DNA from 4 places in the Streptomyces sp. Rer75 genome. Region 4 is predicted to be linked to each of the others. Evidence: riboswitches for the same ligand, from Rfam matches in the RefSeq annotation. Region 4 holds a riboswitch; each other region holds the start of a gene.
The links. A riboswitch is a leader RNA that binds a small molecule or an ion and turns the genes downstream of it on or off. The one in region 4 is predicted to bind thiamine pyrophosphate.
Positions count from the first base shown of each region.

Region 1: another riboswitch for thiamine pyrophosphate. It lies ahead of thiO (glycine oxidase ThiO); the one in region 4 lies ahead of HYQ63_RS39265 (cytosine permease).
Region 2: another riboswitch for thiamine pyrophosphate. It lies ahead of HYQ63_RS30375 (thiamine ABC transporter substrate binding subunit); the one in region 4 lies ahead of HYQ63_RS39265 (cytosine permease).
Region 3: another riboswitch for thiamine pyrophosphate. It lies ahead of thiC (phosphomethylpyrimidine synthase ThiC); the one in region 4 lies ahead of HYQ63_RS39265 (cytosine permease).

Region 1 is NZ_CP058693.1:2,806,613-2,813,729, reverse strand. It holds gene HYQ63_RS11730 (SRPBCC domain-containing protein) at 1-118, opposite strand, end outside; gene HYQ63_RS11725 (thiazole synthase) at 216-1,046, opposite strand; gene thiS (sulfur carrier protein ThiS) at 1,053-1,253, opposite strand; gene thiO (glycine oxidase ThiO) at 1,250-2,482, opposite strand; TPP riboswitch at 2,481-2,594, opposite strand; gene HYQ63_RS11710 (NAD(P)/FAD-dependent oxidoreductase) at 2,803-4,035, shown strand; gene HYQ63_RS11705 (Rv2175c family DNA-binding protein) at 4,161-4,526, shown strand; gene thiE (thiamine phosphate synthase) at 4,666-5,313, shown strand; gene metF (methylenetetrahydrofolate reductase [NAD(P)H]) at 5,435-6,352, shown strand; gene HYQ63_RS11690 (hypothetical protein) at 6,393-7,117, shown strand, end outside.
Region 2 is NZ_CP058693.1:7,028,824-7,035,940, forward strand. It holds gene pyrH (UMP kinase) at 1-562, shown strand, start outside; gene frr (ribosome recycling factor) at 667-1,224, shown strand; gene HYQ63_RS30365 (phosphatidate cytidylyltransferase) at 1,224-2,399, shown strand; gene rlmN (23S rRNA (adenine(2503)-C(2))-methyltransferase RlmN) at 2,482-3,588, shown strand; TPP riboswitch at 3,654-3,757, shown strand; gene HYQ63_RS30375 (thiamine ABC transporter substrate binding subunit) at 3,753-4,826, shown strand; gene HYQ63_RS30380 (iron ABC transporter permease) at 4,805-6,517, shown strand; gene HYQ63_RS30385 (ABC transporter ATP-binding protein) at 6,533-7,117, shown strand, end outside.
Region 3 is NZ_CP058693.1:5,098,451-5,105,567, reverse strand. It holds gene HYQ63_RS21630 (cupin domain-containing protein) at 1-135, shown strand, start outside; gene HYQ63_RS21625 (DUF5326 family protein) at 286-498, shown strand; gene HYQ63_RS21620 (SsgA family sporulation/cell division regulator) at 892-1,326, shown strand; gene HYQ63_RS21615 (YibE/F family protein) at 1,363-2,814, opposite strand; TPP riboswitch at 2,884-3,000, shown strand; gene thiC (phosphomethylpyrimidine synthase ThiC) at 2,993-4,756, shown strand; gene HYQ63_RS21605 (TIGR03086 family metal-binding protein) at 4,873-5,406, shown strand; gene HYQ63_RS21600 (hypothetical protein) at 5,403-6,272, opposite strand; gene HYQ63_RS21595 (metallophosphoesterase) at 6,462-7,117, opposite strand, start outside.
Region 4 is NZ_CP058693.1:9,252,705-9,259,821, forward strand. It holds gene HYQ63_RS39255 (IlvD/Edd family dehydratase) at 1-1,410, shown strand, start outside; gene HYQ63_RS39260 (triphosphoribosyl-dephospho-CoA synthase) at 1,528-2,409, shown strand; TPP riboswitch at 2,416-2,510, shown strand; partial or broken gene HYQ63_RS39265 (cytosine permease) at 2,568-3,814, shown strand; gene HYQ63_RS39270 (APC family permease) at 3,931-5,553, shown strand; gene HYQ63_RS39275 (serine hydrolase) at 5,685-7,117, shown strand, end outside.

The DNA of each region.
Region 1 (7,117 bases), 6.4 Mb from region 4:
ACCAGGTGCGGATGTGCTCCGGCGTGGTCAGCACCCGCCAGACACGGTCGATGGGGGCGGGTACGTACGCCTCGCGCTCGATCCGGTCGGCCACGGTCACGGCTGTCGGCTCCCTCACGGCGACCACCTCCGCTTCCACGGTAGGCCGCCCCGTACGGCTGCGTTACGCGAACGCGGGCTGCTCCTCCGTTACGCGAACGCGGGCCGCTCCGGCGTTACGCGAACGCGGGCCGCTCCGGGTCGAGGGCGGCCAGGCCCTCGGCCGGGGACGACGCCTCGGCGAAGTGGCGGCGGGGGATGCGGCCCGCCCGGTGCGCCAGCCGCCCCGCGGCGACCGCGTGCCGCATCGCCCCGGCCATCAGCACCGGCTCCTGGGCGCGCGTCACGGCCGAGGCCAGCATGACGGCCGCGCACCCCAGCTCCATGGCGAGCGCCGCGTCGGACGCCGTGCCCGCGCCCGCGTCGAGGATCACCGGGACCCCGGCGCGCTCGGTGATCAGCTGGAAGTTGTGCGGGTTGCGGATGCCGAGGCCGGAGCCGATCGGCGAGCCCAGCGGCATGATCGCGGCGCAGCCGACGTCCTCCAGCTTCCGGGCCAGCACCGGGTCGTCGTTGGTGTACGGCAGGACCGTGAAGCCGTCGTCCACCAGGGTCTCGGCGGCGTCCAGCGTCTCGATGGGGTCGGGGAGCAGGGTGCGCTCGTCGGCGACGACCTCCAGCTTCACCCAGTCGGTGCCCAGCGCCTCGCGGGCGAGCCGGGCGGTCAGCACGGCCTCCCCGGCGGTGAAGCAGCCCGCGGTGTTGGGCAGCGGGCGGATGCCGTGCCGGTTCAGTACGGACAGCACCGAGCCCTGCACCGTGGGGTCCAGGCGGCGCATCGCGACCGTGGTCAGCTCGGTGCCGGAGGCGATCAGCGAGCGCTCCAGGACGTCCAGGCTGGGCGCGCCGCCGGTCCCCATGATCAGGCGGGAGCCGAAGGTCGTACCGGCGATGGTGAGGGGATCGGCGCCGGTGAGGACCTCATCCAGCGTCGTGGGGTGCGTCATGGGGGTTCAGCCTCCTTGGACCGCGGTGAGGACCTCGACGCGATCGCCGTCGCCGAGCGGGGTCGCGGGCCACTGGCCGCGCGGGACGACCGTCTCGTTGACGGCCGCGGCGACGCCCGAGGGCGCCTGGGTGAGGGTCGCGACGACCCCGTCGAGGGTGGTGCCGTCGGGCAGCTCGCGGGGCTCGCCGTTCACGGTCACGGTCATGCGGTGTGCTCCTGTACTGCTGCTGTGGGGAGAGGCGGGGTCGCCGCGAAGCGCCGCGGGGAGAACGGCCGCGCCTCGGGCGGCAGTTCGCCGCCGTAAAGCGCTTCGGCCATGACGTCGCCGGTGATCGGGGTGAGCAGGACGCCGTTGCGGTAGTGGCCGGTGGCCAGCTGGAGGCCCGGCAGCTCGGTCGGGCCGAGCAGCGGGGCGTTGTCGGGGGAGCCGGGGCGCAGCCCGGCCAGGGTCTCGACGAGCGGCAGTTCGGTGATGCCGGGCACCAGCTCGTGCGCGTCGCGCAGCAGCTCGTACACCCCGCCCGCGGTGACCGTGGTGTCCCAGCCCAGCTCCTCCGTGGTCGCGCCGACGACCAGCTCGCCGTTCTCGCGCGGGACGAGGTAGACGTGCCCGCCGCGCACCACGGCCCGCACGGTCCGCGACAGGAAGGGCGCGTACGCGCCGGGCACCGACAGCCGCAGGACCTGGCCCTTGACGGGGCGCACGGGCGGCAGGACCTCCTCGGGCACGCCGGGGAGCCGCCCGCTGAGGCTGCCCGCGGCCAGCACGGTCTGTTCGGCGGTCAGCCGCGTGCGCGCACCGTCGGCCAGCTCGGCCCCGGCGGCGCGGTCGCCGTCGCCGTTCAGCAGCAGCCGCTCGGCGCGGACGCGGTGGAGGGCCACCCCGGCGCGTTCGCACGCCGCCAGCAGCGCCGCCGCCAGCCGCCGCGGGTCGACCTGGTGATCGCCGTCGACCCGCAGGCCCCCGCGCACGCCCGGCGCGAGCATCGGCTCCAGGCGCCTGCATTCGCGCCCCGTGAGCCACTGTGCGTCCAGTCCCAGCCGCTGCTGGAAGTCGTGCAGCTCGCGCAGATGGGCCCGGTCGTCCGCGTCGAGCGCGACCGAGAGCGTCCCGCAGGTACGGAAGGCCAGGTCATGGCCGCTCGCCTGCTCCAGCTCCGCCACGAACGACGGATAGCGGCGCGCCGAGGCCAGGTTCAGCCCGAGCAGGGTCTGCTCGCCGTAGTGCAGCTCGGTGACGGCCGCCAGCATCCCGGCCGCGACCTGGGCGGCCCCGCCGCCGGGCGCCGGGTCGACGACGGCGGTGCGCAGGCCCCGCTGGGCCGCCCGCCAGGCCGTGACCAGGCCGATGATGCCGCCGCCGATGACGAGGACGTCGTACGGCGCGGTGCTGCCTCGGGGTGCTTCGTGTGGGGTGTGGGGTGGTGTGTGCATGGGCTGGTCGCCCCCTCCCTTCGCCGGCATGACCCGGATCAGGTTCGTACGGTCGGAGGCCGCGCCAGCCTCCCTCTCAGCCCGGTGCGACCGGGCTCCCGCGAGTGCTCTGTCCCGCCACCCTAGTACGCGCCCCGAATCGCCCGGAAGGGAGCGTCCCGGGCGGTGCCGGGCACGAGGCCCCGCGCCCCCGGTACGACGGGCCGTCACGACGGGCCGTCCGGCCCGTCGGGCTGTGCCCGAGATCTCGCCGTGCGCTCTCCGGTCCGCCCCACCTGCCGCAATACAGTGATCGTGTGAGCGATGAGACGACGAAGACGATGGCGTCCTCGGCGGGTGGCGGCGGACAGCGGGTGGTGATCGTCGGCGCGGGCATGGCGGGGGTGCAGACCGCCGTCGCGCTGCGGGAGCAGGGCTGGACCGGGGAGATCCTGCTGCTCGGAGCCGAGCCCCATCAGCCGTACGACCGGCCGCCGCTGTCCAAGGCCGTGCTGCTCGGCAAGGCCGAAGGGTCCGCGTTCGACGTGGACTTCGCCGCGCTCGGCATCGGGCTGCGCCTCGGCGTCCCGGTGACCGGGCTGGACACGGACGGGCGGACGGTCGAGACCGGGTCCGGCCCGATCCCGTACGACGTCCTGGTGATCGCCACCGGCGCCGAACCGGTCGCCCTGCCCGGCAGCGAGGGCGTCCCCGGCGTCCACCTGCTGCGCACCCTGGACGACGCCGAACGGCTGCGCCCGGTGCTCGCCGCGCAGCAGGAGATCGTGGTGATCGGGGCGGGCTGGATCGGCGCGGAGTTCGCGACCGCGGCCCGCGAGGCGGGCTGCACGGTGACGGTCGTCGAGGCCGCGGACCGGCCGCTGGCGGGCGCCCTCCCGGCGGAGGTCGCCGCCCACATGACCCGCTGGTACGCGGACTACGGCGCCACCCTGGTCACCGGCGCCCGGGTCACCGCCCTCGACCAAAACGGGCTCCAGCTCGGCGACGGCACCCGGCTGCGGGCCGGTGCGGTGGTCGTCGGCATCGGCGCCCGGCCCGCGACCGGCTGGCTGGCCGGTTCGGGCGTCGAACTCGCCGAGGACCGGTCCATCGCCGCCGACGAGGGGCTGCGCACCTCGGCGCCCGACGTGTACGCCGTCGGCGACTGCGCGTCCTTCCCGTCCACCCGCTACGGCACCCGGCTGCTGGTGCACCACTGGGACAACGCGCTCCAGGGGCCGCGGACGGTCGCCGCCAATGTGGTCGGCAGCCGGACCGCGCGCTTCCCCGGCCAGGTCTACGACCCGGTGCCGTACTTCTGGTCCGAGCAGTTCGGGCGGTTCGTGCAGTACGCCGGACACCACTCGGACGCCGACGAACTGGTCTGGCGGGGCGACCCGGACGGCGCCGCCTGGTCGGTGTGCTGGCTGCGGGACGGGGCCCTGGTCGCCCTGCTGGCGGTCGGCCGTCCGCGCGATCTGGCCCAGGGCCGCAAGCTGATCGAACGCGGCGCCCGGCTGGACCGGACCCGGGCCACGGATCCGTCGGTGCCGCTGAAGTCCGCCGTTCTGTGACCCGCCGGTACCCCCGGTGATCAGGGGTGCGGGGCCCGGCAGGACCGTGCGGGCCCCCGTCCCCGGCAGCCCGCACGGCGGACGCCCGGCTACCCACTGTCAGTCCCAGATGGCAGGCTTGTTCCGTGACCGAGATTGACGCAAAGATCGATGCTCTCGTCCCCGCCTGGCTCACTCTCCCCGACGTCGCCGACCGGCTGGGCGTCGAGGTGACCCGCGTGAGGCAGTTGGTCAAGGAGGGCCAGCTGATCGCGGTGCGCCGTGGCGAGAACCGGGTGCTCCAGGTGCCCGAGGACTTCATCGGTGACGGCAAGGTCGTCAAGGGCCTCGTGGGGACCTTGACACTGCTCAAGGACGACGGCTTCAGCGACGAGGAGATGCTGGAGTGGCTCTTCACCCCTGACCCGAGCCTGCCGGGCACCCCGGCCCAGGCGCTGCGCGAGAATCGCGGCACGGAAGTGAAGCGGCGCGCGCAGGCGCTCGCCGTCTGACGTCGCCCGCCGTTCTCCGCACCACTTCCGATCCACTTCAGAACCACTTCTGAAACTCAGAACCACTTCTGAACCACCAGGCGTACGGGCGGGGGCCGACCCTGCCCGTACGCCGCACGATCCGGGGGGAAACCCACCCATGACCGCACGCGAGCAGCTGGCCGACGCCCGCCTCTACCTGTGCACCGACGCGCGCAAGCGCCAGGGCGACCTGCCGGAGTTCCTGGACGCCGTGCTGGCGGCCGGGGTGGACATCGTCCAGCTGCGGGAGAAGGGCATGGAGGCCGCCGAGGAGCTGGACCACCTCGCCGTCTTCGCCGACGCCTGCCGCCGCCACGGCAAGCTGCTCGCCGTCAACGACCGGGCGGACGTCGCCCATGCCGCCGGTGCCGGCGTGCTCCACCTGGGCCAGGGCGACCTGCCCGTCCCGGCGGCCCGCGCCATCCTCGGCGACGGCCCGCTGATCGGGCGCTCCACGCACGCGGAGGCCGAGGTGGACGCGGCCCTCGCCGAGCCCGGCGTGGACTACTTCTGCACCGGCCCCTGCTGGCCCACCCCCACCAAGCCGGGCCGCCACGCCCCCGGCCTCTCCCTGGTCCGTCACGCGGCCGCCCGGCGCCCGGCCCGGCCCTGGTTCGCGATCGGCGGTATCGACGCGTCGAACCTGGACCAGGTGCTGGAGGCGGGAGCGCGCCGGATCGTCGTGGTGCGGGCCATCACCGAGGCCGAGGACCCGGCGGCGGCCACGGAATCCCTGGCGAAGCGCGTGCGAGCAGCAGGTGTCTAGCGGGTGTCCGGGTTGAGCCCGGCTCGATCATCCTGTCCGCATTGCGGACAAGAGCCTGGCAAAACCCCCATAATCACGTTGCCGGGTGGGCGCCGACCACCCTGCTGGCTAACCTTCCCGTATGGCCCTAGGCACCGCTTCCACCAGGACTGATCGAGCCCTTACCGTGCGTGATCTGCTTGCGTCGGGCGAGCAGTCGTATTCCTTTGAATTCTTCGCCCCCAAAACGGACAAGGGGCAGCACACACTGTGGAACGCCATCCGCCGACTGGAGGCTGTCTCACCGACCTTCGTCTCCGTGACGTACGGCGCGGGCGGCTCCTCCCGTGAGGGCACCGTCCGCGCCACCGAGCAGATCGCGACCGACACCACCCTGACCCCCGTCGCCCACCTGACCGCGGTCAACCACTCCCTCGCCGACCTGCGCAACATCATCGGCCAGTACGCCGACGCCGGGATCCGGAACATGCTCGCCCTGCGCGGCGACCCGCCCGGCGACCCCATGGGCGAGTGGGTCAGACACCCCGACGGCATCACCTACGCCGCCGAGCTGGTCCGCCTGATCAAGGAGTCGGGCGACTTCTGTGTCGGCGTCGCCGCCTTCCCCGAGATGCACCCGCGCTCGACGGACTGGGACACCGACATCCGGCACTTCGTCGACAAGTGCCGCGCGGGCGCCGACTTCGCGATCACCCAGATGTTCTTCTACCCGGAGGACTATCTGCGGCTGCGCGACCGGGTCGCGGCCTCGGGCTGTACGACACCGATCATCCCTGAGATCATGCCGGTCACGAACGTCAGGCAGATCGAGCGGTTCGCGCAGCTCAGCAACGCCGCCTTCCCGCCGGAGCTGGCCGAACGCATCCTGGCGGTCAAGGACGACGCGGCGGCTGTACGCTCGATCGGGATCGACTACGCGACGGAGCTGTGCGCGCGGTTGATGGCCGAGGAGATCCCCGGGCTTCATTTCATTACCCTGAACCACTCCACGGCGACGCTGGAAATCTACAAGAATCTGGGACTGCACCAGCGGTCCTGATGACGGCGGCCAAGGGGCAGCCGCACTGAGAGGGGCGGGCATGGGCTGGACGGTCCTCTACATCGCTTTCGGCGTCGTGGCGCTGTGGCTGTTGGGAGAGGTACTCCTTCAGTACAAGGCGCGGCTGCGCTGGCGGCTGCTGGCCTTCGTCGGCTTTCTGGGCGTGGTCGTGGGGGTGCTGATCCCCTCGGTGGTGGTGATCGCGATCGGCGCGATCGCCTTCGCGATCGGCCAGACCTACGTCACGCTCTCCTTCCGCCGCGGCTTCGAGATGGGCTGGGCGCTGGAGGGCATCCCCGGGGTGCCGGGGCTCGGCCGGGGGCGCGAGCGCGCCCCCGGGCGGGAGGACCCGGAGCCCGAGCCGATGCTCCAGGTCTCGGATCTGGAGGACGTCCCGGTCTCGCGGCCCGAGCCGCCCACCTACCGGCCGGAGCCGATGCCGGACGACACCAGCGAGTACGGCGTCTACGAGGACCCGTCCCCGTTCACCCCCGCCTCCGGCGCCTACGCGGACCCGAACGCCGGGTACAGCGCGTACGAGACGTACGCCGGGTACGGCACGCAGGACGGCCAGGGGGCTCAGGGCGTTCCGGGTGTTCAGGACCAGGGCTACGGCGACGTGGGCTACGGCCAGCAGCAGGACGTGTACGCGGACGCCGCGCAGTACGGCTACCAGGACCAGGCGTACGCGGCCTACGGCCAGGACCCGTACGCCAATGCCTACGACCAGCAGTCCTACGGCCAGCAGCAGCCGTACGCGCAAGC
Region 2 (7,117 bases), 2.2 Mb from region 4:
CCGCGGGGCCGAGCTTCAGCAGCGCGGCATGGACCGGGCGCGCTCGGACTACATGGGCATGCTCGGCACCGTCATGAACTGTCTCGCCCTCCAGGACTTCCTGGAGAAGGAGGGCATCGACTCCCGCGTCCAGACCGCCATCACCATGGGCCAGGTCGCGGAGCCGTACATCCCGCTGCGCGCGGTGCGCCACCTGGAGAAGGGGCGCGTGGTGATCTTCGGTGCGGGCATGGGCATGCCGTACTTCTCGACGGACACCACCGCCGCCCAGCGCGCCCTGGAGATCGACGCCGAGGCGCTGCTCATGGGCAAGAACGGGGTGGACGGGGTCTATGACTCCGACCCCAAGCGGAACCCGGACGCGGTCAAGTTCGATGCGCTGGAGTACGGCGAGGTGATCACCCGGGACCTCAAGGTCGCCGATGCCACCGCGATCACCCTCTGCCGGGACAACAAGCTGCCGATCCTGGTTTTCGAGCTCACCGCCGAAGGAAATATCGCGCGCGCGGTCAAGGGTGAGAAGATCGGCACGCTCGTGAGCGACCAGGACTCACGGGCCTGACGGCTCGTTCGGGGGATGGACAACGGCCTGCCGGTCGGACACCGTGCAGGAGAAGACGCACGCAGGGGCGAGGCTCTGCTTACGGATAACACCAGGAGCAAGTGGTGATCGAAGAAATCCTCCTCGAGGCCGAGGAGAAGATGGAGAAGGCCGTTGTGGTCGCCAAGGAGGACTTCGCCGCGATCCGCACCGGGCGTGCGCACCCGGCGATGTTCAACAAGATCGTGGCGGACTACTACGGTGCGCTGACGCCGATCAACCAGCTCGCGTCGTTCTCGGTGCCCGAGCCGCGCATGGCTGTGATCACCCCGTTCGACAAGAGCGCGCTGCGCAACATCGAGCAGGCGATCCGCGACTCGGACCTGGGCGTCAACCCCAGCAATGACGGCAACATCATCCGAGTGGTGTTCCCCGAGCTCACCGAGCAGCGCCGCAAGGAGTTCATCAAGGTCGCCAAGGGCAAGGGCGAGGACGCGAAGATCTCGATCCGCAGCATCCGGCGCAAGGCCAAGGAGTCGATCGACAAGCTGATCAAGGACGGCGAGGTCGGCGAGGACGAGGGCCGGCGCGCGGAGAAGGAGCTCGACGACCTCACCGCGAAGTACGTCGCGCAGGTGGATGAGCTGCTCAAGCACAAGGAAGCCGAGCTGCTCGAGGTCTGATGAACGACTCTTCCTGGGGGGCCCCACCACGCGCCGGACTCTGGGGACCGACTGATCAGGGCACCTCCCCCGGCTACGGCTGGGAGGTGCCCCCTTCTTCGGCGGGTCCCGCGCACGAGGTGGCCGAAGCGGCGCAGACTCGCCCCATGCCCACCGTGCCGCACGCAGGCGGCGAACCCGGCGACGCCGCCGGTCGCGACCGGGGGGCCGCCCGGCCGGGCGGCCCCTTGTTCCGCGATGAGCGGGAGCAGCGGCCCGGACCGGCGCAGCCCCCCGGGCAGCCGCCGACGCCCCCCGGCCCCGGCCCCGAGTCCGCCGGCAGCGCGCCCGGCAACGGCGGCGGTCAGGGCACGAAGAAGAAGAGCGCGGGCCGCGATCTGCGGGCCGCGATAGGGGTGGGCGTCGGGCTGGGCGTGATCATCGTCGCCTCGCTCTTCATCTACAAGCCGGTGTTCATCGGCGTGATAGCGGTCGCCGTGGTCGTCGGGCTGTGGGAGCTGACCTCCCGGCTGGCCGAGCGGAAGGACATCCGGGTCCCCCTGGTGCCGCTCGCCGTCGGCGGCGTCGCCATGGTCGTCGCGGGCTATGTGCGCGGGGCGCAGGGCGCGTGGGTGGCGGTGTCGCTCACGGCGCTCGCCGTGCTCGTGTGGCGGATGACCGAGCCGCCCGACAACTACCTCAGGGATGTCACGGCGGGCGTCTTCGCCGCCTTCTACGTGCCGTTCCTCGCCACCTTCGTGGCGCTCATACTGGCCGCCGAGGACGGCCCGTGGCGGGTGCTGACCTTCCTGCTGCTGACCGTGGTGAGCGACACCGGTGCGTACGCGGTGGGCTGGCGTTTCGGCAAGCATCCGCTCGCGCCCCGCATCAGCCCCGGCAAGACCCGCGAGGGGCTGCTGGGCGCGGTGGCGTTCGCGATGGTCGTCGGTGCGCTGTGCATGCAGTACCTCATCGAGGACGGCGTGTGGTGGCAGGGGCTGCTGCTCGGCCTCGCCGTCGCGGTCAGCGCGACCCTGGGGGACCTCGGCGAGTCCATGATCAAGCGTGACCTCGGCATCAAGGACATGGGCAAGCTGCTGCCCGGCCACGGCGGGATCATGGACCGGCTCGACTCGCTCCTGCCCACCGCGCCCGTGGTGTGGCTGCTGCTGGTGATCTTCGTGGGCGGCAGCTGAGCCGCGCCCGGCATCGCGCTCCTCAGGCCCCGCGCCGCCCGTGGCGCGGGGCCTTCCGCATGTCTGCGACACTGGTACGGCCATGCCTAAGCCCGGAGAACTCACTTTCGCCGTGCCGCGTGGGGCCAAGAAGCCCCCGCGGCACCTCGCCGACCTCACGCCCGCCGAGCGCCGCGAGGCCGTCGCCGCCCTCGGGGAGAAGCCCTTCCGGGCCGCTCAGGTGTCGCGCCACTACTTCGCCCGCTACACCGACGACCCCGCCCAGTGGACCGACGTGCCGGCCGCCGCGCGCGAGAAGCTCGCGGCCGGGCTGCTGCCGGACCTGATGAGCGTGGTGCGGCACATCAGCTGCGACAACGACACCACCCGCAAGACCCTGTGGCGGCTCTTCGACGGCACGCTCGTCGAGTCCGTGCTGATGCGCTACCCGGACCGGGTCACCATGTGCATCAGCTCCCAGGCGGGCTGCGGCATGAACTGCCCGTTCTGCGCCACCGGCCAGGCGGGTCTGGACCGCAACCTGTCCACCGCCGAGATCGTGCACCAGATCGTCGACGGCATGCGGGCGCTGCGGGACGGCGAGATCCCCGGGGGCCCGGCCCGGCTGTCCAACATCGTCTTCATGGGCATGGGCGAGCCGCTGGCCAACTACAACCGGGTCATCGGCGCCATCCGTCGGCTCACCGACCCCGAGCCCGACGGGCTGGGTCTTTCGCAGCGCGGAATCACGGTTTCGACCGTCGGACTGGTCCCGGCGATGCTGCGGTTCGCCGACGAGGGCTTCAAGTGCCGCCTCGCGGTCTCCCTGCACGCGCCCGACGACGAGCTGCGCGACACCCTCGTCCCGGTCAACACCCGCTGGAAGGTGCGCGAGGTCCTGGACGCGGCGTGGGAGTACGCGGAGAAGTCCGGCCGCCGGATCTCCATCGAGTACGCCCTGATCAAGGACATCAACGACCAGGCGTGGCGCGCCGACCTGCTCGGTCGGCTGCTCAAGGGCCACCGGGTGCACGTCAACCTCATCCCGCTCAACCCGACGCCCGGCTCCAAGTGGACGGCGTCCCGGCCCGAGGACGAGAAGGCGTTCGTCGCGGCCCTGGAGGCGCACGGGGTGCCGGTGACCGTCCGGGACACCCGGGGGCAGGAGATCGACGGGGCGTGCGGCCAGCTGGCGGCCACGGAGCGCTGACCACCGGCTGATACGGTGCCTTCGCACAAGCGCCGTACAACCGTCGTATCGCGGCGGACAAATGAACATTCCGACAGGGGAGCGCGACAGCGCTGAGAGTGCGGCACGGCCGCAGACCCTCCAACCTGATCCGGGTCATACCGGCGTAGGGAGTCAGCCTCACCATGAACAGCCATCTTCGGCGTGCCGTCACCGCCGCCCTCGTCGGATCCCTCGGCACCGGCGTCCTCACCGGCTGCGGTGGGGACGCGGCGGACGGCAAGGACTCCAAGACGGTCACCCTGGTCTCGCACGACTCGTTCGCGGCGTCCAAGGCGGTCCTCAAGGAGTTCACCCGCAAGACCGGCTACAAGGTGCGGGTGCAGGCCGGTGGTGACGCGGGGGCCGCCGTCAACCAGGCGATCCTGTCCAAGGGCCACCCGCAGGGCGATGTGTTCTTCGGCGTCGACAACACCCTCCTCTCCCGCGCGCTCGACAATGACCTGTTCACGCCGTACGAGGCGAAGGGCCTGGACAAGGTCCCCGCGGCCTTCCAGCTCGACCGGGCGAAGCACCGCGTCACGCCAGTCGACTACGGCGACATCTGCGTCAACTACGACCGCGCGTACTTCGAGCGCAAGAAGCTCGCGCCGCCGAAGACATTCGCCGACCTGACCAAGCCCGCGTACAAGAATCTGCTGGTCACCGAGAACGCCGCCACCTCGTCCCCCGGCCTCGCCTTCCTCCTCGGCACCGCCGCCCGCTACGGCGACCACGGCTGGCGCGACTACTGGAAGAAGCTGCGGGCCAACGGCGTCGAGGTGGTCGACGGCTGGGAGCAGGCGTACTACGACCGCTTCTCCGGCTCGGCGGGCGGCGCCAAGGGCGACAAGCCGCTCGTCGTCTCGTACGCCTCCAGCCCGCCCGCCGAGGTGGCGGACGCGAAGTCGAAGCCCGCCAAGGCCCCGACGGGGGTGGCGGACGGCACCTGCTTCCGGCAGACGGAGTTCGCCGGGCTGCTGAAGGGCGCCGGCAACACCAAGGGGGGCAAGGCGCTGCTGGACTTCCTGCTGACCAAGCGCTTCCAGGAGGACGTACCGCTCAACATGTACGTCAATCCGGTGCGCGAGGGCGCCGAGCTGCCGGAGGTCTTCACCCGGTACGGGACCAAGGTCGCCGATCCGGCCACCCTGCCCCCGCGGAAGATAGCCAAGAACCGTGAGCCCTGGGTCAAGGCATGGTCCTCGCTCGTTCTGTAGAGCCTCGCGAGAACCATGAGAAGGGTGAGGCCGATCGCCGCGGGCGGCTGCGCGGCACCGCCCTGCGGCTCGCGCTCATGGCCGTGCCGCTCGCCTTCTTCGGCGTCTTCTTCGCGTATCCGGTGGTCGCGATCGTCACCCGCGGGCTGCGCGTCGGCGGCCGGTGGCAGCTCGAGCGGATACCCGAGGTGCTGGGCGACCCGTCCGTCCTGCACACCCTGTGGTTCACCGGCTGGCAGGCGGCCGCCTCGACCGGGCTGACGCTGGCGGTCGCGTTGCCCGGCGCGTATGTCTTCGCCCGCTTCGACTTCCCCGGCAAGGGGCTGCTGCGCGCCGTGGTGACCGTGCCGTTCGTGCTGCCGACCGTCGTCGCCGGATCGGCGTTCCTGGGGCTGCTCGGGCGCGGCGGGCTGCTGGACGAGCTGTGGGGGATACGGCTCGACACCAGCGTCTGGGCGATCCTGCTGGCCCACGTCTGCTTCAACTACGCGGTGGTCGTCCGCACCGTCGGCGGGCTGTGGGCGCAGCTCGACCCGCGCCAGGAGGAGGCCGCCCGGGTGCTCGGCGCGAGCCGCCTCGCGGCCTGGCGCCGGGTCACCCTGCCCGCGCTGGGGCCCGCCGTGGCCGCCGCCGCGCTGATGGTCTTCCTGTTCACGTTCACCTCCTTCGGCGTGATCCAGATCCTCGGCGGTCCGCGCTACGCCACCCTGGAGGTGGCCATCTACCGGCAGACCGCGCAGCTGCTCGACCTGCCGACGGCCGCGGTGCTGACGCTCGTGCAGTTCGCGGCGGTCGCGGCCGTCCTCGTCCTGCACGCCTGGACCGTACGCCGCCGGGAGGGCGCCCTGCGGCTCGTCGACGCCTCCCGGACCGCGCGCCGCCCGCAAGGCCCGGCGCAGTGGGGGCTGCTCGCGGGGGTGCTGGCCGTCGTCGCGCTGCTGATCGTGCTGCCGCTCGCGGTGCTGGTGGAACGCTCGCTCCACGGGCCGGACGGCTACGGGTTCACGTACTACCGGGCGCTACAGTCCGCCGCCGACAGCGGCGGCACCTTCTTCGTGGCCCCCGTGGACGCCATCGGGAACTCCCTCCAGTACGCGGCCGTCGCCACCGTCTTCGCCCTCCTCGTCGGCGGCCTCGCCGCCGCCGCGCTCACCCGCAAGGCCGGGCGCCTCGTCCGCGGCTTCGACGCGCTGCTGATGCTGCCGCTGGGCACCTCCGCCGTCACCGTCGGCTTCGGCTTCCTCATCGCGCTCGACGAACCCCCGCTGGACCTGCGCTCCTCCTGGGTCATCGTCCCGCTCGCCCAGGCTCTGGTGGGCGTGCCCTTCGTCGTCCGCACCCTGCTGCCCGTCCTGCGGGCCGTGGACCACCGGCTGCGGGAGGCCGCCGCCGTGCTCGGCGCGTCCCCGCTGCGCGCCTGGCGCGAGGTGGACCTGCCGCTGGTGGGGCGGGCGCTGGCGGTCGCGGCGGGTTTCGCGTTCGCCGTGTCGCTCGGCGAGTTCGGCGCCACGGTGTTCATCGCCCGCCCCGACCTCCCCACCCTCCCGGTGGCCGTCGCGCGCTTCCTGGGCCGCGCGGGACAGCTCAACTACGGGCAGGCGATGGCCCTGAGCACGATTCTGATGCTGGTGTGCGCCTGCTCCCTGCTGGTCCTGGAGCGCATCCGCACCGACCGCTTCGGGGAGTTCTGACATGGGGGGAGCCTGATGACGCTGCTGCGACTGGACGAGGTGACGGTCCGGTACGGCCGCAACGACGCGCTCGACGCCGTCGACCTGGACGTCGCCGAGCACGAGACCGTCTGTGTGCTGGGCCCCAGCGGCAGCGGCAAGTCCACGATGCTGCGCGTGGTGGCAGGACTCCAGCGCGCCGCCTCCGGCCGGGTCTGGCTCGCGGGCCGCGACCAGAGCGGCGTACCCACCCACCGGCGCGGGGTGGGGCTGATGTTCCAGGACCATCAGCTCTTCCCGCAGCGCGACGTGGGCGGCAACGTCGCCTTCGGGCTGCGGATGCGGGGAGCCGGGCGCGCGGAGGCGGACCGCCGGGTCGCCGAGCTGCTGGACCTGGTCGGACTGCCCGGCGCGCAGCGGCGCCCCGTCGACTCGCTGTCCGGCGGTGAGCAGCAGCGCGTCGCGCTCGCCCGCGCGCTGGCGCCCCGGCCGCGGCTGCTGATGCTGGACGAGCCGCTGGGCCAGCTCGACCGCGGGCTGCGGGAACGGCTGGTCATGGAGTTGCGCGAGCTGTTCGCCCGGCTGGGCACCACGGTCCTCGCCGTCACCCACGACCAGGGC
Region 3 (7,117 bases), 4.2 Mb from region 4:
ATCACGGTGGGCATGGAGACGACCCAGGTGGCGCGCGGCAGTGTGGTGTACGTACCGGCGGGTGTGGCGCACAAGTTCCACCACATCACCGAGGACCTGCGGGTCATGGTGGTGTTCTCTCCCCCGGAAAGCTGACGGGAGCGCTCCGGTCCCCCTACGGGTCCGGTCAGGGACGGACGGGGGATGGAAGCCGTCCGTCCGGTTCCTGCCCGCCCTAGCATCGATGGCAGCGGGACCGGTGTTCATGAACCGGTCCCATCCAGCCAGGGAAAGCAGGGAGCGAAAGTGGCCGCGAAGGGCATATTCCAGGGCTTGCCGTGGTGGGTGACATGGATCGCGGTGCCGGTTCTCGTCCTCGCCGTCTTCGGCGGGCTGATCATGAGCGTGGTCGGCTTCGTCATCGGCCTGCTCTTCAAGGCGCTGTTGCTGGTGGCGCTGATCGGCGGTCTGATCTACGTCGTACGGAAGTTCACCTCCTCGTCCCGCAGCGACTGGTGACCCACCGCCGGTGAGCCGCGGCCGGTGAGCCGGTGACCCCGCGGCCCCGCGCGGCGGGTACGCCGCGCGAGGGATACCGCGGAGCCAAACATCGGCCCCACGGCACCACTGTGGTTAGAGTGCGAGTCCGCGACGTTCCCCATCTCGGCGTCTGCCTCGCAACAACACCCCGGGGGTGCCTGTTGACGACAGCGAACATCGACACGGCCGCTGAACCGGCCCTGATCGCCCGCGCACCGGGCCGGCGTCGCCCGGCCCCGTGGGTTCCACCACGGCAACACTGGCCATTTCCGTTCCCTCACATGAGGCAAAGCGACTCCGCCCCGCAGTCGAGTCGCTACGCTCCAGAGTCGGCCAAGTCTGAACTACCCGGGGCGGCGAACGATGCGTGACATGCGTGACACAGTCCAGGCGGAAGTGACGATGACCTTTCTGGTCTCGCAGGAACTGTCCTTCCGGATCCCGGTCGAGCTGTCGTACGACAGCGGCGATCCCTACGCGGTCGAGATCACCTTCCACTTGCCCGGCGACGCGCCGGTGAGCTGGGCCTTCGCCCGTGAGCTGCTGCTGGACGGGCTCAGCAAACCCTCCGGCGAGGGCGATGTGCGGATCGCACCGGCCTCGCCCGAAGGGCTCTCGGACGTGTTCATCAGACTTCAGGTGGGGTCCGAGAGAGCCCTGTTCCGGGCCGGGGCGGCGCCGCTGGTGGCCTTCCTGGACCGTACGGACCGGCTCGTCCCGTTCGGTGAGGAGCCCGCGGCCTGCGACCCGGTCGGCGACCTCGACGCCGAACTGGACCGCATCCTGGCCGAGGACCGGTACGCGTAGCGCCGGCAGGCGTACGTACGTGCCCGTACGCGCCGGTCAGCGTGCCCGCGCCCGGCGGCGCCGTCCGCGCCCCCGTCCGCCCCCGCTCGCCCCGCCGCTACTCGCCCCACCGCTCGGCCCGTCGCCGTTCGGCCTGTGGTCCGCGGAGACCACCAGTACGGCCAGCGCCGTGGTCACCGGCACCGAGGCGACCAGTCCGATGCTGCCCACCAGCGTGCGGACGATCTCCTCCGCGACGATCTCGCTCGTCGCCACCGTTCCCACCCCGCTGTCCGCGATCGAGAAGAGGAGCAGCAGCGGAAGCGAGGCGCCCGCGTACGCCAGCACCAGGGTGTTCACGACGGACGCGATGTGGTCCCGCCCGATGCGCATCGCGGCCGCGTAGAGCTTGCGGCGGCTCGTCGTGGGGTCCGCTTCCCGCAGCTCCCACACGGCCGAGGTCTGGGTGACCGTCACATCGTCCAGCACACCCAGCGAACCGATGATCACCCCGGCCAGTAGCAAGCCCTTGATCTCGATGTCGGGATAGAGGCCGTGCACCAGACCGGTCTGGTCGTCGGTGTTGCCGGTCAGCGACGCCCAGCCGATGAACAGCGAGCCGAGCACGCCGATCAGCAGCAGCGAGACCAGGGTGCCGAGCACCGCGACCGAGGTGCGGGCGCTCAGCCCATGGCACATATAGAGCGCCAGCAGCATGATCGCACTGCCTCCGACGACCGCGACCACCAGCGGATTCGAGCCCTGAAGTATCGCCGGGAGGATGAACAGCGTCAGCACCCCGAAGCTGATGGCCAGCGCCACCAGGGCGAAGACGCCGCGCAGCCGGCCGACGGCCACGACCACGAGCGCGAACACCCCGGCGAGCAGGGCCATCGGGAACGAGCGGTCGACGTCCGAGATCGAGTACTGGAGGTTCTTCGGCGCCTTGGGCGCGTACGCCAGCTTCAGCTCCTGCCCGGCGCTGAACTTCCGTGAGGCGTTCGGCTGGACGATCTCGGGGAACGTGCGGCCCTTGTCCTTGCCCGAGGTGACCTCGATGGTGGCCTTCTCACAGACGGTCTTGCCGCCGCCGGAGCCGCCGCTCCCGCCTCCGGTGGCCCCGCCCGTGCCCCCGCCGGTCGCGCCGCCGGGTGCCGGGGCGGCGCCCTGCTGACCCGGTTCGGTGGGTGCCTGCGGCTGCGCGTTGGCGTCGGCGCAGTTGATCTCCTCCACCTTCACCACCCGCCCGGCGACCGTCTCCTGGTCGAATCCGAGCCCGCTGCGGCCCTGCGTGGTGTGCTCGGGGCCACCCGGCCACAGCGCGACCAGCCCGGCGACGACGGCGACGGCGAAGGGGATGAGCACCGCCGCGATGACCTTGCGGAGGCGTGCGGAGACGGGTGCGGCCGGGCCGTGCGCGTGGGCATGGCTGTGTCCGTGGCCGTGGCCATGGGCCTGGCCGGACGGGTGGGGCTGCTCGGGCGGGTGGTCCTGCTGTGTCGCGGTCACCATCGCATCATCGCAAGAGAGGCGGGCCCCCTGTTCAGGTATATGGGGAAACCGTTAGCGTGGGGGCACCTTTGCAATCGCGGGAGCTCGGAGCACCGGGCTGAGAGGGCGCTGACGCGACAGCTGCGCCGACCGCTGAACCTGTTACCGGGTAATGCCGGCGTAGGGAGTGGGTCTCATGACTCAGCAGGATGCACACATGCGCGAAAACGCTACCGATTTCGGCTGGCATAAGGGATATGTCACGGGTTCCCGCCCGGACATCCAGGTCCCGGTTCGCCGAGTGCACCTCACCAATGGCCAGGACGTGACGCTGTACGACACGTCCGGTCCGTACACCGACCCCCACATCGAAACCGACGTCCGCCGTGGCCTCGCGCCACTGCGGCAGAACTGGATCATCGCCCGCGGCGACACCGAGGAGTACTCCGGCCGTCCGGCCCGGCCCGAGGACGACGGGATCAAACACACCACGCCCCGCGGCGGCCTGCGCAACCTCGACGCGGTCTTCCCCGGACGGCCGCGCCAGCCGCGGAGGGCCCGCGACGGCGCCGCCGTCACCCAACTCAGCTACGCCCGCCGGGGCGAGGTCACCGCGGAGATGGAGTACGTGGCGCTCCGCGAGAACGTCTCCCCCGAGGTGGTCCGCGAGGAGATCGCGGCGGGCCGGGCCGTACTGCCCGTCAACGTCAACCACCCGGAGATCGAGCCGATGATCATCGGCAAGCGGTTCCTGGTGAAGGTCAACGCCAACATCGGCAACTCCGCCGTCACCTCGTCCATCGAGGAAGAGGTCGAGAAGATGACCTGGGCGACCCGCTGGGGCGCCGACACGGTCATGGACCTCTCGACCGGCCGCAACATCCACACCACCCGCGAGTGGGTGCTGCGCAACTCCCCCGTGCCCATCGGCACCGTGCCGCTCTATCAGGCGCTGGAGAAGGTCGACGGCAAGGCCGAGGAGCTGACCTGGGAGGTCTACAAGGACACCGTCATCGAACAGGCCGAGCAGGGCGTCGACTACATGACGGTGCACGCGGGCGTACGGCTGCCGTACGTCCCCCTGACCGCCCGCCGCAAGACCGGCATCGTCTCCCGCGGCGGCTCGATCATGGCCGCCTGGTGCCTGGCCCACCACCAGGAGTCGTTCCTCTACACCCACTTCGAGGAGCTGTGCGAGATCCTCGCGGCGTACGACGTCACCTACTCGCTGGGTGACGGACTGCGCCCCGGATCCATCGCCGACGCCAACGACGAGGCGCAGTTCGCGGAGCTGCGCACGCTCGGCGAACTCAACCGCATCGCCAAGGAGCACGGCGTCCAGACGATGATCGAGGGCCCGGGCCATGTCCCGATGCACAAGATCAAGGAGAACGTCGACCTCCAGCAGGAGATCTGCGAGGAGGCCCCCTTCTACACCCTGGGCCCCCTCACCACGGACGTCGCGCCCGCCTACGACCACATCACCTCAGGGATAGGCGCCGCGATGATCGCCTGGTGGGGCACGGCGATGCTCTGCTACGTCACCCCCAAGGAGCACCTGGGGCTGCCGGACCGCGACGACGTGAAGACCGGCGTCATCACCTACAAGATCGCCGCCCACGCCGCCGATCTGGCCAAGGGCCACCCCGACGCCCAGGCCTGGGACGACGCGCTCTCCGACGCGCGCTTCGAGTTCCGCTGGGAGGACCAGTTCAACCTGGCCCTCGACCCGGACACGGCACGCTCGTTCCACGACGAGACGCTTCCGGCGGAGCCCGCCAAGACGGCGCACTTCTGCTCCATGTGCGGGCCCAAGTTCTGCTCCATGAAGATCAGCCACGACATCCGCCGCGAGCACGGCGACGCGATGGACGAGGCGGAGGCGGAGGCCGGAATGGCGGAGAAGTCCCGCGAGTTCGCCGCCGCGGGCAACCGGGTCTATCTGCCGATCGCCGACTGACCCCGGACCGCTGCCGTCAGGACACCGCCCGCCGCCGTGACCCCTCGTCGCGGCGGCGGGCTCGTGCTTGGGTGGGGCCGTCACGGAACCCCTACGCGAGCCCTCCGGAGCAGCCGATGGACAACCTGCGCGCACTGCGCATCGCCAACCAGCGCTTCGCCCAGCACCTCGACGGGATCGGGGACGACGGGTGGGCGCTGGCCACCCCGTGCAGCGAGTGGACGGTGCGGGAGCTGGTGGGGCACGTCCTCCTGGGCCATGCGCATCTGGTGTCCGCCCTGACGGACGAGCAGGTCGCCCCCGGGCCCGGGGACACGTTGGCGGAGTGGGCCGCGCGGGCGGAGAGGGCCGCCCGGTTACCGGGGGTGCCCGGGCGGACCGTACGGAATCCGGTCGTCGGCGAGCTGAGCGGGGACGCGGCGGTGCGGATCCGCTGGAGTGATGTCTATGTGCACGCCTGGGACCTGGCGCGGGCCCGGGGCGCGGAGTTCACGCCCGATCAGGAGCTGACCGAGGCGGCGCTGGAGTGGCTGGTCCCGGCGGGGCCGGGGCTCGGCGCCACGGGGGCGTTCGCGGTCGGCACCGACCCGGGGCCCGGGGCAGATCCGTTCGCGCGGGTGCTGGCACTCACCGGGCGGGCCACCGGCTAGTCCGGCTGGTTCTCCGGGCCGCCGTATTCGGGGCTGGTGTAGTCCGGGCTGCTGTAGCGGGGGCGGGCCTTGGGGCCCTCGTCGTCCGTGCTGAAGCCCGGGCGGCTGTAGCCGAGGTGGGGGGTGCGGCCCGCTTCGGTGCGCCCGGGGACGTAGGCCGAGGAGGAACCCGTCGGCGCGGTCCAGGGCGCGGGGGCCGACGGATTGGTCAGCGCCTCGCGCAGAAAGGGCAGCACGCCCCGCTCCAGCAGGGCCTGCCGCCATGCCTCTCTGGCGCGGTCCACCTCCTCCAGCTGCTCGGCCAGGGCCTCGCCGCGGATCGCGCTGGAGCCGTTGCGCAGGGCGGTGATGAGGAGGCCGACGGCGGCGAGCAGGATGCCCGCGGCGGTGAGCGCGGCGAAGAACCAGCCCGCGGTGATCATCGGCTGGGCGATGGACGGCGCGGGGTCCAGGACGTGCAGCACGTAGCCGACGAGCAGGAAGATGATCGCGGCGGTCCCGGCCAGCACCGGGGCCAGCACGGCGAGCATGGGGACCAGCCCCGCTCCGGAGGCGTCCAGGAGGGTGCCGGTGAATCCGGCGGAGTGGTCGTGGTCGCCGTCGTCCTCCGGCGCCCCGGGCATCGGCAGGGGCGGGGCGGGCTCGCGCAGTCTGGTGCGGGCGACGACGTAATCCTGGTATTCGGCGGCAGCGCACGCGGTGATGGCGGCCGAGGCGCTGAGCGCCATGGTGCGCAGCTGCTCGGCGGTGAGCCGCTGTCCTATGCCCTTCAGATCCGGTCGGCGGTCCGCGGTACGCAGCACCTCGTCGAGAACTCGCTCGAACTCCGGGCGGTCCTCGGCGAACAGGTGCGGAGCGCTTTTCATGGTGCATCCCCCGATACTCCGTAGGGCCTTGGTGCCGGCTTTCGCCGGGCAGTCGGGCGGAAACGGAGGAGAGCCTGCGACGGATAAACCGATGGTAGAGCCGATCCGGCGCGAGGTGACAGCAAGTTTCGTGATTTGCTCAGCCCCGGTGAGGCCCTCCGTCCGCTTCCGTGCGCGCCCGCATCACCCTCAGGTGCCCAGCGGCAGTTGCACGACCAGCAGTTTTCCGGCCATGGTGATGCCGCCGTCCATCGCGACCGCGAGATTGTCCGCGTAGACGTGCGGGCCCTCGACCGCGGGCGCGCCATCGTCCTCGCCGTCCTCCGAGCCGACTTCGCCCAGCAGATACGGGATCGGGCTGTGCCCGTGGACGATGCGCTCCCCGCCGTAGGTGCCGAGCAATTCGCGCACGGCCGTCGGTCCGGCGTCCTCGTCGCGGAAGGCGAAGCGCTTGGTGAATTTGCGGAACAGGTCCCAGCACTCGTCCGCGTCACTGCGCTGGAGCGTCTCGGTGACGGTGTCGTTGACGGCCTCGATCGAGTCGCCGTACTCCAGATAGGCGGTGGTGTCGGAGTGCACGAGCAGATGCCCGTCCTCCTCGGCCATCGCGTCCAGCCGTGACATCCACTGGAGGTGATGGTCCTCCAGCCGCTCCATGTCGGTGCGCTGGCCGCCGTTGAGCAGCCAGGCGGCCTGGAAGGAGGCGGTGCCCGCCCCGGAGTTGACGGGGGTGTCGCCGAACCGCTTGGCGCCGATGAGGAGCAGTTCGTGATTGCCCATCAGCGCCTTGCAGTAGCCGCCCGCGGCGGCGGCCTCGGCGGACAGCTGCATCACCAGGTCGATGA
Region 4 (7,117 bases):
ATGGTGACCGAGGAACTCATCCGGGCCAACCCCGTCGACGGCGTGATCCTGCTCGGCGGCTGCGACAAGACCGTACCGTCCCTGCTGCTGGGGGCCGCGTCGGTCGACCTGCCCACCCTGATGGTCACCGGCGGCCCCATGCTGAACGGCTCGTGGAAGGGGCGCCCGCTGGGCTGTGGCACCGGAGTGTGGGAGCTGAGCGAGGAGGTGCGGGCGGGCCGGATGGACCGCTCCGAGCTGCGCCGGGCCGAGTCGGCGATGATCCGCAGCCGGGGACACTGCAACACCATGGGCACGGCGTCCACCATGGCCTGTGCCGCCGAGGCGCTGGGCATGACCCTGCCCGGCAACGCGGGGCTCCCCGCCCCCGACAGCCGGCTGCTGGAGCTGTCCCACGCCGCGGGCAACCGCATCGTCGACATGGTGCGCGAGGACCTGCGGCCCAGCGCCGTCCTGACAGCGGAGGCGCTGCGGAACGCGGTGCGCGCGGTGGCCGCCATCGGCGGCTCCACCAACGCGGTCGTCCATCTGCTGGCCCTCGCCCGCCGGGTCGGGGCGGACTTCGGCCTGGACGACATCGACCGCGCGGGCCGCGGCATCCCCCTGCTCGCCGATGTGCAGCCCGCCGGGTCCCACCTCATGGAGGACTTCCACCGCGCCGGTGGCCTGGACGCCGTCCTCGGGGAGATCAGGGACCACCTGGAACCGGCCCTCACCGTCTCCGGCCGCCCCCTCACCGAGCAGCTGTCCGGCCTGTCCAGTACCGACACCACCGTCATCCGCACCGCGGACGAGGCGATCGCCCACCAGGCCGGGCTCGCCGTGCTCCGCGGCAACCTCTGTCCCGACGGAGCCGTCATCAAGCCCGCCGCCGCGACACCGGAGCTACTGCGCCACCGGGGCCGCGCCGTGGTGTTCGACGGTATCGAGGACTTCCGTACCCGGATCGACGACCCGGACCTGGACGTCGACGCGTCCGATGTGCTGGTCCTGCGCGGCTGCGGACCGCGCGGCTACCCCGGCATGCCCGAGGTGGGGAACATGCCCCTGCCGCCCGCGGTGCTCCGGGCCGGAGTGCGGGACATGGTGCGGATCAGCGACGCGCGGATGAGCGGAACCGCCTTCGGCACCGTCGTCCTGCACATCGCGCCCGAGTCGGCGGCGGGCGGTCCGCTGGGGCTGGTGCGGACCGGCGACTGGATAGAACTGGACGTCGAGCGGCGGCTGCTGAGGCTGGACGTCCCCGACGAGGAACTCGCCGCACGGCAACCGGTGACCGCCGCCGCCCCACCGGCCACCGGCGGATGGGAGCAGATCTACCGCGACCACGTCGAACAGGCCGACCGCGGCGCCGGACTGGACTTCCTCAGCGGCACCCGCGGATCGTTCGTCGCCCGCGAATCGCACTGACATGACGCCCGCGAATCGCACCGACGTGACGCCCGCGAATCGCACTGACATGACGCCCACAGCGGGGTCACAGGAACGACCCAGGCCCGGGAAAGGTTCGCCGATTACCCTCCGGGCATGCCCACGACGCGCTCCACGGACGACGCACTGGCGCAGACCGCCGTACGAGCCCTGATCTCCCAGGCGGAGCTGACCCCCAAACCGGGCCTCGCGGACACCCGCGACCTCCAGGCCCGCGCCACCGGCACCGACCTGCTCGCACTGCGCTGGTCGGCCAAGTCGCTGGCGCCCGGCTTCGCGGCCATGGCGGCCGCCGCCCGGCGCCCCGGCGAGCCGACGCGTGCGCTCCGCGAGGAGCTGGGCGCCATCGGCCGCTGCGCCGAGTGGACCATGGCGCGGGCCGGTGGCGGCCCGGTCACCGGCCGTCTGCACCACGGGGCGCTGTGGGTGCTGGGGCTGCTGGTGGCGGCCGCCGCCCTGGAACCCGGCGCCGCACCCGATGAACTGACCGCCACCGCCCGGCAGCTCGCGGCCCACGTCGACCGTGGCGCCCCGCGCAGGCCGTCGGCGGGCTCGCAGGTGTCCGCCACCTACGGGGCGGCGGGGGCGCGCGGCGAGGCGCGGGCCGCCTTCCCGCACGTACGCCGCGCCCTGGACGCCCTGTCCGCGGCGCGGGCCGCGGGCGCCACCGAGACGCAGGCCCGGCTCGACGCGCTGCTCACCGTGATGAGCACACTCCAGGACACCGGGCCGCTGTACCAGGCGGGGCCGCCCGCCCTCCGGCGGGTGCAGGACGGGGCGCGCGGTGTGCTGGAGGCGGGCGGCGCCGCGACGGACCGGGGCGCCGCCGCCCTCGCCGCCCTCGACGCCGAGCTGCGCGCCCAGGGCATCGCGCCCCGGGGGAGCGCCGCGCTGCTGGCCGGGGCGCTGTTCCTGGACGCGCTCCCGGCCCGGGCCCGGACCCGCCCCCGGGACCGGGGCCACGTGGCGAGGGGTTAGGCCGCTCCACCGGACACGGGGTGCCCCGCCAGGGGGCTGAGATCACACCCGTCGAACCTGAACCAGTTAGCACTGGCGGAGGGATGTCATCGATGCCATGGCCGCATGCTGCCACCGACCCGGCCACCACCGGCGCGGAGTCCGTCTTCGACGGCCGGATGCCCACCGCGCCCGGCGATCTGCGCGTCGAGGCGCGCGGGATCGCGCCGGTTCCGGAAAGCCACCGCTATGGCGGGCCGGGGCGCCTGTTCACCGTGTGGTTCGCCCCGAACCTGACCACGACCGGCGTGTTCACCGGCACCGTCGGCATCGCCCTCGGCCTGGACTTCGCCACCGCGCTGGCCGCCGTCGTCCTGGGCACCCTCATCGATGCCGTGCCCACCGCGTACCTGGGCACCTGGGGCAGCCTGACCGGCGCCGGGCAGCTGCCCCTGGCGCGGCTGGCGTTCGGCCGGGCCGTCGCCGTGCCCGGCGTCCTCCAGTGGCTGTCGTCCGTCGCCTGGGACGCCCTCATCGGCCTGTTCGGCGGTGATGCGCTGGCCCGGCTGTGCGGGCTGCCGTTCTGGCTGGGTGTGCTGCTCATGATGGCCGCCCAGGGGGCGCTCGGGGTGCTGGGCTACGAGGCCATCCACCGGATGCAGAAGCTGATGACGTTCGTCCTCGCCGCCGCGTTCGCCGCCCTGGCCGTCAAGCTGCTCGATGGCGTCCACCCCGCCGCCACCGGGTCCGCCCACGGCGCCGACCGCATCGGCGCCTCCGTCCTGACCAGCACCATCGCGCTGAGCCTGGCGCTGTCGTGGGCGCCGTACGCCAGCGACTTCAGCCGCTATCTGCCCCGCGCCACCTCCCGGCCCCGCATGTTCTGGTGCACGCTGCTCGGCGTCACCGTGTCCTTCGTGGCCGTCCAGGCGCTCGGGCTGTGGGGAGCCTCCGTCTTCACCGACCAGACCGCCCGCGGCGTCGATGAGGCGCTGGGCGGCGGGGCGCTCGGCGCGTTCGGGCTGCTGGCCGTGGCGCTCGCCGCCGTGCTCGGCTTCCCGCTGGTGCTGTGGATGCACGCCGCCGACACCACCGCCCGCTTCCCGAACGTGCTGTTGTTCGTCGGCTACTGGATCCCCGGCTTCGTCGCGGTCGTGGCCGTCGACTGGTTCGGGTCCGCGCCCGGGCCCGGGGCGGCGCGCCGGTGGACCCGGCCGCCGAGAGCGCCCGCCCGCAGCCGTGGTGGCCCGCCCTGCTGGCGTTCGGCGCCGCCTTCGCCGCGGCGGTGCCGTTCATGGACACCAGCCTGTACACGGGCCCGGTGGCCGCCGCGCTGCACGGCGCCGACCTCGCCTACTACGCCGCCTTCCTCGCGGCGCTCCTCGTCTACGCCCCGCTCAGGACACGGCTCCACACCGTCCGCTGAGGCGGGTGGCTTCGCCCGTATCCGCACGTCACACGGCATCCGGCGACCGCGCCCCGCGGCAGGCGTGGCACCCTGGGCTCCGTTGAGTTCCCGCACCACCCGAGGAGACGTGCCACGTGCCGCAGAACCAGCCAGCGGAGTCCATCGCCGCCACGGCGGTGCTCGCCGAGGAACGCAGACTCCGCAAGGACCTCGGCTTCTGGGCCCTGACCGCGATCGGGTTCTCCAACATCCTCGGCTCCGGCTGGCTGTTCGCGGCCCTGTACGCCGCCCAGACCGCCGGACCCGCCGCGCTGCTGTCCTGGATCGCGGCGGGCGTGCTGTGCGCCCTGATCGCCCTGGTCATGGTGGAGCTGGGCGCCACCCGCCCGGAGGGCGGAGGCACCGTGCGGTGGCCGCTGTACGCGAGCGGGCGGCTGGTCGGCACGATGGTCGGCTGGTCCGTCGTGCTGTCCGTCGGCGGTACGGCCGCGGAAATCAGCGCGATCATGCAGTACGCCGCGCACTATCTGCCGGGGCTCTACGACGGCGGCCGCCTCACCCTCCCGGGCCTCGGCGTGGCCGTCGCACTGAGCGTCGTGCTCACCGCGCTCAACTGGTTCGCCGTGCGGATATTCGCCCGGCTCAACAACCTGGTGTCGGTGTTCAAGGTCGTCGTCCCCGTGGTCACCGTCGTCGCGCTGTTCCTGTCGGGCACCCACTCCGGGCGCCTCACCGAACACGGTGGTTTCGCACCGTACGGCTACGCGGCCTGCCTCACCGCCCTCGCCGGCGGCGGCATCGTGTACTCCGTCAACGGGTTCCAGGCGCCGCTGGACTTCTCCGGCGAGGCCCGCAATCCGCGCCGTTCCGTACCGGCCGCGGTGCTCACCGGCATCGGCCTCGCCGTGCTGGTCTACCTCGGGCTCCAGCTGGCGTTCCTGTACACGGTGCCGGACTCCGCGCTGGGCGACGGCTGGCAGGGCGTCAACTTCGAGTCGCCGTTCGGCCAGCTCGCCCTCATCCTCAATCTGCACTGGCTGGCCACGCTGCTGTACGCGGACGCCGTGATCTCCCCGGGCGGCTCCGCCTACGTGGGCGTGGCGATCAACGCCCGGCACACCTACGCCCTGGCCAAGAACGGGCTGCTGCCCCGCTTCTTCATGCGCATCGACCCCGCGTCCGGCATGGCGCACCGCGCGCTGCTGCTCAACCTCGCGGTCATCGTCGTCTTCATGCTGCCGTTCGGTGGCTGGCAGGACATCGTGAGCGTCATGGGCGACATGTATCTGCTCATCTACGCGGCCTCGGCGGTGGCCGTCGCGGTGTTCCGGGCACACGACCGGGAGCGGGGAGTGCCCCGGGCGGAGGGGCAGGTGCCGGGGGTGCGCTGGATCGCACCGCTCAGCTTCGTCGTGGCCACCGAGTTCGTGTTCTGGTCCGGCTGGGACGACCTGCGGCTGGCCCTGCCCCTCGTCCTGGTCGGCGTCCCGCTCTTCCTGCTCCAGCGGCGCGGCACCGCCGGACTCCCCGCCCTCGGCGAACTGCGGCACGGCGCCTGGCTGGTCTTCCACCTCGCCGCGCTGACGCTGCTGTCGTGGCTCGGCACCTTCGGCGGTTCCGGCCATCTTCCGGCGCCGTACGACACGGTCGCGGTGGGCGCCCTCGCGTTCGGCGTGTTCGTGTGGGCGGTGCGCTCGGGCGCCGCGCACCTCAGGACGGCCGCCACGGACACGCCGCCCGCGGCCCCGGCGGTCTGAGCCCCCCCAAATCTGGACGGGCGCCGCCGCACACGCAGCCGGAAAACCCCTGGCGCGGCGCTGCTCCTTCGCCGATGATCGCAGCACCACCGGCCGTGCACGACCCACCGCATACGGAGGATGGAGACGCGATGAGTGCTCGGAGTGCGCGACCCCTTCCCGAGAGCACACCCGCCGCGAAGGGAGTGGACGCGCGCGGTGTCGGCGCGTTCCTCGACGCGCTGGAGGCGGCGCCCGGCATCGAGCCGCACAGCCTGATGATCGTGCGCCATGGGCATGTGGTCGCCTCCGGCTGGTGGGCGCCGTACACCCCGGACCGGCCGCATCTGCTCTACTCGATCAGCAAGAGCTTCACGGCGACGGCGGCCGGATTCGCGGTGGCCGAGGGGCTGATGAGCCTCGACGACACGGTGCTCTCCTACTTCCCCGAGTTCGACGGCGACATCACCGACCCGCGCAGCCGGGCCATGCTCGTCCGGCACGTCGCGGCCATGGCCAGCGGGCATCTGACCGAGACCCGGGCCCAGGCGTTCGCCCGCGACCCGGCCGAGCCCGTCCGCGGTTTCCTGCTGCTCCCGCCCGACCGTGACCCCGGTACCGTCTTCGCCTACAACCAGCCCGCCACGTACAGCCTCGCCGCGATCGTCCAGCGCGTGACCGGGCAGTCGCTCACCGACTATCTGCGGCCACGGCTGTTCGACCCGCTGGGGATCGACGAGACGGCCTGGCTCCAGCGTCCGCCCGGCCGCGACCTCGGCTTCAGCGGCATGTTCGCCACCACGGACGCCCTCGCCCGGCTGGGCCTGCTGTACCTGGGCGACGGGGTCTGGGAGGGCCGCCAACTGCTGCCCGCATCCTGGGCGGCCGAGGCGACCCGTGCGCACATCAGCAACGCCGACGGCACTGCCGAGGGCGCGCTGTCCGACTGGCAGCAGGGGTACGGGTTCCAGTTCTGGCGGTCCCGCCACGGCTACCGGGGCGACGGGGCGTACGGCCAGTTCTGCCTGGTGCTGCCCGACCACGACGCGGTGGTCGCCATGACCGCGGACACCGAGAACATGCAGGCGGTGCTGGACCTCGTATGGCGGCATCTCCTCCCGGCGTTCGGCCCCGCGCCCGTCGACGGCCGCCAAGACGACGACGCGGCCCTGCGGCGGCGGCTCGGCGGCCTCCAACTGCCGCCGACGTACGAGAAGTTCACGGCGGTCGACGCCGGGGCAGCCACGACCTTCACCCCGGCCGGTGGCACCTGCGCGGACCAGCCCGCGCTGGCGGAGGTGACCGTCGCCGCCGATGGCGACGGTGTGTGGACCGTCTCCCTGGCGGAGGGCGCCTCCCGGCTCGATGTGCGGCTCGACACCCCGGGGTGGACCGTTCAGGAGGGTACGGACGAGCGGGTCCCGACGGCGGCGAACGGCGGCTGGACCGACCCGGACACCTTCGTGGCCGACATCGCGTTCCTGGAGACCCCGCACCACCTCGACGTGACCTGTTCGAGGGCCGACCGGACCTTCACCGCGCGCTGGCGCACGACGCCGCTGCACCCGGCGCCGCTGCCCGCGAT